Regions from separate parts of the Brevibacterium aurantiacum genome, predicted to be linked through region 2. Evidence: predicted binding sites of a transcription regulator. Region 2 holds the regulator's gene; each other region holds the start of a gene.

Region 1 (2,269 bases), 1.1 Mb from region 2:
GGTTGCTTCGTCACCCTCGAGTGCGAGGTTGGCGAAGGCAGTCTTGCCCGCCTGGATGAGCGAGACGCCGCCACCGGCGACGATTCCCTCTTCCACAGCAGCCTTGGCGTTGCGCACTGCATCTTCGATGCGGTGCTTGGTTTCCTTGAGCTCGACCTCGGTCGCGGCTCCGGCCTTGATGACTGCAACGCCGCCGGCCAGCTTGGCCAGACGTTCCTGCAGCTTCTCGCGGTCGTAGTCCGAATCCGAGTTCTCGATCTCGGCACGGATCTGTGCGACCCGGCCTGCGATCTCCTCGGCGTCTCCGGCACCTTCGACGATGGTGGTCTCGTCCTTGGTGATGACAACCTTGCGGGCGGTGCCCAGCAGTTCGGTGGTCACGTTGTCGAGCTTGAGCCCGACTTCCTCGGACACGACCTGACCACCGGTGAGGATGGCGATGTCGGCCAACTGAGCCTTGCGGCGGTCTCCGAAGCCAGGAGCCTTGACGGCCACGGACTTGAAGGTGCCACGGATCTTGTTCAACACGAGAACCGCAAGAGCTTCGCCCTCGACGTCTTCAGCGATGATGAACAGCGGCTTGTTGGACTGCTGAACCTTCTCAAGGACGGGCAGCAGATCCTTCACGTTCGAGATCTTGGAGTTGACGATGAGGATGTAGGGATCCTCGAGGACAGCTTCCTGGCGATCTGTGTCGGTCACGAAGTAACCGGAGATGTAGCCCTTGTCGAAGCGCATACCCTCGGTCAGTTCGAGCTCGAGTCCGAATGTGTTGGACTCTTCGACGGTGACGACGCCTTCCTTGCCGACCTTGTCGATGGCCTCGGCGATCAGTTCACCGATAGCAGGATCTCCAGCGGAGATACCGGCGGTAGCGGCGATCTGTTCCTTGGTCTCGATGTCGATGGCGTTCTCAAGCAGCACACCGGTGACGGCTTCAACAGCCTTCTCGATGCCGCGCTTGAGGCTGAGTGGGTCAGCACCGGCTGCCACGTTGCGCAGGCCTTCGCGGACGAGAGCCTGAGCAAGAACTGTAGCTGTGGTGGTGCCGTCGCCTGCGACGTCGTCAGTCTTCTTGGCGACTTCCTTGACGAGCTCAGCGCCGATCTTCTCGTAGGGATCCTCGAGTTCGATCTCCTTGGCAATGGAGACACCATCGTTGGTGATGGTGGGAGCGCCCCACTGCTTTTCGAGCACGACATTGCGGCCACGGGGTCCAAGGGTTACCTTGACCGCGTCCGCAAGCTGGTTGAGACCTGCTTCGAGTCCCCGACGAGCTTCTTCGTCGAATGCAATCATCTTTGCCATAGTGGCTTAGATCCTCCCTGATGGAGTGGAGTGGGATTCCAGAGCAGTCGTCAACGCCCGCGACGGCAGAGAGTGGGTCCGCATGTTCCATTCCACATATGGACCACGCTCTCGAGACAACTGATGAGAAACCCAGTGGTTTTCACCAGTACTAGATTTAGCACTCTCCCCATGCGAGTGCAAATATTGCGCGTTCCCGGGGCCTTCGAATCGGGTGGATTCCGCGGGATTGTGCGGTTCGGCCCAGCGCGAAACTTCAGTGCCGTCCACTGCGTGGACCGCTGTGCGCCAGACAACTGAAAAGCGCCAAGCAGTTGCCTGCTTGGCGCTTTCCCCGCTCGGAGGGATTCGGGCTCTCACCGTCTTCCCGCCGCAGCGGATCAAAAGACTTTACGTACGTGAGTCTCAGAGGAGGGTGACGGATTCCGCCTGAGGACCCTTTTGTCCTTCTCCAACTTCGAACTCAACCTGCTGGCCCTCTTCGAGAGCGCGGTAGCCGTCCATCTGGATTGCGCTCCAGTGAACGAACACGTCCTGGTTGTTGCCTTCCAGGGTGATGAATCCGTAGCCCTTTTCGGCGTTGAACCATTTGACGGTACCTTGTGCCATTACTTCTCCATACAGTGCAGTGTCATTGACATTCCGTCACCCCATTGCGACCGGTCTGGCCGCGCCGCGGACAACGGAAGCTAGTAAAACTCAACCGACCCCGCGATTTCTCTCATTGACCTCTAGAGAATGATCTCGGTGAAGCACGAATAGAACACAAGGGCAGTGCTTGCCTAGCTGATGCAACTCTACCCCAGCGCCGCACGGGTCCTCCGGCCGCTCAACACTGTTACCAATTCGTTATCAAGGTGTTTTCGACGGCGTCATTTCCGGTACGAAACCTTCGTCGATCACCGACTTCACCGGCGTGAATGAGAAATGCGCTGCTGGAAACAACAACGAGCTGGCGCGT
Region 2 (2,269 bases):
GCAGTAGCGACGTCGAGGTCGATGTTGCCGCCGAATGCGGCGGTCTCCAGGTCGATGTTGACTCCCACGAGCGCGTCCTTGCCACGCTGCGTGCGCGGCATCGGGCCACCGGCTGAGCCGGCCCCTCCGCCGAAGAAGGTTTCGAAGATGTCGCCGAAGCCGCCGAAGCCGCCACCGCCGGCAGGGAAGCCCTGTCCGTTCTCGCCGCCGCCCATGTCGTAGTTGCGGCGCTTCTCCGAGTCGGAGAGAACGTCGTAGGCAAGGGAAATGGCTTTGAACTCATCCTCGTGGCCGGGGTTCACATCGGGGTGATACTTCCGGGCCAGCTTTCGGTAGGACGATTTGATTTCAGCCGCCGAAGCGTCTTTGGACACTCCGAGTGTTTCATAGTGATCGGCCACAGAAACTTCTCTCTCCCTGGTGGTGTGGGTTGTTCGCGTTGTCGTGCCTGTTCGCAGTGGTGCTTGTTCGCGCTGTGCTGTGCGCTGTCGGATCGGTACATCTAGCTCTGATCGAGGACAGAGGAGACGTACTTCGCCACGGCTCGCACAGCGGTGATCGTCGTCGGATAGTCCATCCGGGTCGGCCCGAGCACAGCCAATCGCGCGGAGGAGCCCGCGTCATGACCATATTCGGCGGCCACGAGGGATGTCGAGCTGAATGACTCGTGAGTATTCTCACGACCGATCCGAACGCTGATCTCCTCTTGGTCCTCGGCCATCGATGTCAGCAGCTTGAGCAGTACGACCTGCTCTTCGAAAGCTTCGAGGATCGGTGCCATCTTCTCACCGAACTCCCGTCCGGAGCGAGCCAGGTTCGCGGTGCCTGCCATGATGATGCGTTCTTCACGCGTGGCGATGACAAGATCTGTGACTGCGGCTCGCACCTGCGTCAGAGCCGCGGCGAGCTCAGCGCCGACTGAGTTGGCTCCGCCGAGGGGTTCTGTCTCGGTGCCGTCGGCGACCGCGCCCGTGGTGCTGGGGGTGACCGTGCTCATCACCTTTGAGAGCTTCTGGCCGGAGAATTCGGTGTTGACCTCATCGCGGATTCCGCGCAGTGATTCGTCGTCGATGACTCCCGGTGTGATCACGACCTTCTGTTCGACCTGACCGGCATCGGTGATGAGGACGACGAGGATGCGGTTGGGCCCCAGGCCCACGACCTCGATGTGTTTGATCGTGGCGCGAGAGACCGTCGGGTACTGGATCAGGGCCACCTGGTGGGTCAGACCCGAGAGGACTCGCACCGTACGGTCGAGCATGTCATCGAGGTCCCCGTTTCCGTCGATGAGCTGGAAGATCGCACGCCGCTCAGCCTGGGTCAGCGGTTTGAAGTCGTCGATGCGGTCAACGAACATCCGGTAGCCCAGGTCGGTTGGGATCCGACCGGCGGAGGTATGGGGCTGCGCGATGTAGCCCTCCTGCTCGAGGTGAGCCATGTCGTTGCGGATCGTGGCCGGCGAAACTCCGAGCGTATGGCGCTGAACGATGGCCTTCGAACCGACGGGTTCATTGGTGGCGACGAAGTCTTCGACGATCGCACGCAGAACCTGTGCTCGTCTGCTGTCGTTCATTCGTCCCTCCTTGAGTTCGGCGCTGCATTTGGCACTCATCTGCCTTGAGTGCCAATTCTACGCCTCTTGCAGTTCGAATTCACTTTCGCCCCTGTCCCAGCGGGTCACCGCCCATCGCGCCGAGTCCTTGATTAGGGTGGTTGACCGTGAATACCTTTGATCGCTACGGACCCGATGTACTGGCAGGTTCCTCTCCTTCCTCGCACCGGCCCAAGAAGTCCACCCCTGTCGAGCTCGCACTCGGAATGGTCCTCGAGGATGCCATGACCGGATATGTCGGTGCCGTCGTCGGCGCCGAGAAGACCACCGCCGGCGTCGTCGTCAATCTCGAGGACCGTGCAGGCAAGGTCCGCGCATTCCCGCTGGGGCCCGGCTTCCTGCTTGAGGGCAAACCCGTAGACATCAAGCTCCCTGCCAAGAAGAAATCGGCCCCAGGTCGCACGGCCTCGGGGTCGCGGGCAGTCGGCAATGCGCGGGCTCGAGTGGCTCGGGGATCGCGCATCTGGGTCGAGGGCAAACATGATGCTGAACTGGTGGAGAAGATCTGGGGTGACGATCTGCGCATCGAGGGAGTCGTCGTCGAACCCCTGGGCGGCTTGGATGACGTCGCTGACAAGCTCGCTGCCTTCGGTCCCGACAAGGAGCACCGCGTCGGGGTTCTCGCCGACCATCTGGTCTCTGGCACCAAGGAGTCCA
Region 3 (2,269 bases), 840 kb from region 2:
GACGTGTGCGATCTCCGAGGAGTCGAGAACATCGCGAGCGATGGTTCCAAGCTCGGTGGAGACAGCCTCGACGGCGGCTTCGATTCCGCGCTTGAGGGCACCTGGTGCGGCGCCGGCAGCGACGTTGCGCAGACCTTCGTTGACGAAGGCCTGTGCCAGGACGGTCGCGGTGGTGGTTCCGTCACCGGCGATGTCGTTGGTCTTGGTGGCAACTTCCTTGGCCAGCTGAGCGCCAAGGTTTTCGTATGGGTCGTCGACCTCGACCTCACGAGCGATGGTCACACCGTCGTTCGTGATGGTGGGTGCGCCCCACTTCTTGTCGAGAACAACGTTGCGGCCCTTGGGTCCCAGCGTCACCTTGACGGTGTCCGCGAGGATGTTCACACCCTTTTCGAGTGCACGACGAGCCTCGTCGTTGAATTCAAGATTCTTAGGCATTCGTCCTCCTGTCAGTGAAGTAGTTGGTCAGGGGATTCAGCCGATGACGGCGAGCACGTCACGAGCCGAGAGCACGAGGAACTCTTCTCCTGCGTACTTGACTTCGGTGCCGCCGAACTTGGAGTAGATGACCTTGTCGCCGATGGCCACGTCAACTGGGACGCGGTTTCCATTGTCAGCAACGCGGCCTGGGCCCACTGCGACAACTTCGCCTTCCTGAGGCTTTTCCTTGGCGGTTTCGGGAATGACCAGACCACTGGCGGTAGTCTGCTCTGCTTCGACCTGACGGATGACAATCCGATCTTCGAGTGGCTTGATGGAGACCGACATATCGGGCCCTCTCCCTTCGCTGGGTTCAATTCTTCTTTGAGTCAGACGGCGGCTGCTGCCATGAATCTCTCGTCGTCGCGGGTGCCGAGCGATTCGACCGTCTCATGAAACTGGCACTCACTGAGTGCTAGTGCTAATTCGACTTTAGAACGCTCTTAGCACTCGGTCAACTCGAGTGCCAAGGATTGTCCACGCTCTGGGCGAAACCCCAGGAAAGGTGCCCGAAACCCCAGGAAAGGTGTTCGAAGGCGACCCTGCCGGCGGCAAAGTTAGGGCACCTTCCGCTGCAAGGTGCCCCTCTCGTGAATGCAGGTACGGACCCGGAAGATGATCTTCCGGGTCCGTACCTGTGGCTGTCGTCTGTGACCTTATCGCTTCAGTTCAGCATGTCGCTTACTGCAGGTCAGCAGTCGCGCTCTGCGATCAGGCGCAGGCCCACTGGCTCCAGCCGGCTTCACGCTGCAGCTTCTTGGCACGATCGAACTGCTCCTGCGGGCTGGCATCGACCGGATTGCCGCTGCCTCCCATGTTCTGCCATGTCTGGAGCTTGAACTGGAACAGACCGAAGTGTGCATGGTTCGACTGGTTCACAGCCTTCGGGTTGAACTCAGACTCGCACTTGGCAACCTGGTACCACTTGGATCCTGGTCCGCCGAGCATGTCCTTGATCTCCTGGGTGCTCATGTCGCCACCACCGGAGCCGGAGCCGCCGCCACCGGTGCTCTTGTCACCGTCGTCGGAGCCGCCCGAACCTTCGTCAGAGCCGCCGTCGCCTGTTCCGGCGTCCGAACCGTTGTCGGAGTCGTCAGGCTTCTCTGCGGGGGCTTCGGGGGCTTCCTTCTTCTTGGTGCCCTCGATGACAACCTTGGCCTTGGGCTCGGAGAGGACCTTCTCGTCCTTCTTCTCCTTCTTCACCTGTTCGCCATTGACGGTCTTGACCTTGTAAGAGACCTGCTTCTGGCCGTCCTTACCCTCTTCTTCGACCTTGGTCTCACCCTGGTACAGGGAGTCAGACTTCTTGGTCTCGGTCTTGGCCTTGATGGCTTCCTTCTCCTTGACCGTGTCGTTCTTCACACGGTTCACGGTGAGGACCTGGCCGTCGGAGACCTTCGAGCTGAGGGGAACGGACATGAAGTCGTCCTTGTCGAGCTTCAACTTGGTCTCGCCGAGGGCTTCCTTGGCGGTTTCCGCTGCGGCTGAGACCTTGTGGTCCTTGCCATCGGCGACAATCGTGATGTCCTTAGCGGTCGTCACGTCAATGTCATTGCCTTGTTCCTTGAGCTTCTGGTTCGGCTTAGCGTTGAGGTCGGCGCCCTTCGCGTCCACACCGAGGTCGGCCAGCGCCTGACCGACGGTGTTCGCGTTGGTCCACTCGTCGCTTTCCTTGCCGTCGACGGACAGCGAAAGCTTCTTCGCGGTATTGACGGTGATCGTCATATCCCGCGAGATCTTCTTGTCTACGCCTGGCTTGACCTTGTCGCGCTTCTCGATGTCGAGGTCG

Evidence for each region. The regulator HrcA, encoded in region 2, represses chaperone genes, less so after heat shock. The targets are predictions, from matches to a motif close to TTNGCACTCGNNNNNNNCGAGTGCNAA.
Region 1: the regulator HrcA is predicted to act here: its motif matches at 1,466-1,492, upstream of groL (chaperonin GroEL).
Region 3: the regulator HrcA is predicted to act here: its motif matches at 924-950, upstream of groES (co-chaperone GroES).

The regions. Positions count from the first base shown of each region.
Region 1 covers NZ_CP025333.1:3,373,784-3,376,052, forward strand. The annotation lists gene groL (chaperonin GroEL) at 1-1,308, opposite strand, end outside; gene CXR25_RS15635 (cold-shock protein) at 1,714-1,917, opposite strand.
Region 2 covers NZ_CP025333.1:2,310,573-2,312,841, forward strand. The annotation lists gene dnaJ (molecular chaperone DnaJ) at 1-401, opposite strand, end outside; gene hrcA (heat-inducible transcriptional repressor HrcA) at 503-1,573, opposite strand; gene CXR25_RS10780 (DUF3097 domain-containing protein) at 1,714-2,269, shown strand, end outside.
Region 3 covers NZ_CP025333.1:3,154,237-3,156,505, forward strand. The annotation lists gene groL (chaperonin GroEL) at 1-438, opposite strand, end outside; gene groES (co-chaperone GroES) at 475-768, opposite strand; gene CXR25_RS14585 (resuscitation-promoting factor) at 1,192-2,269, opposite strand, start outside.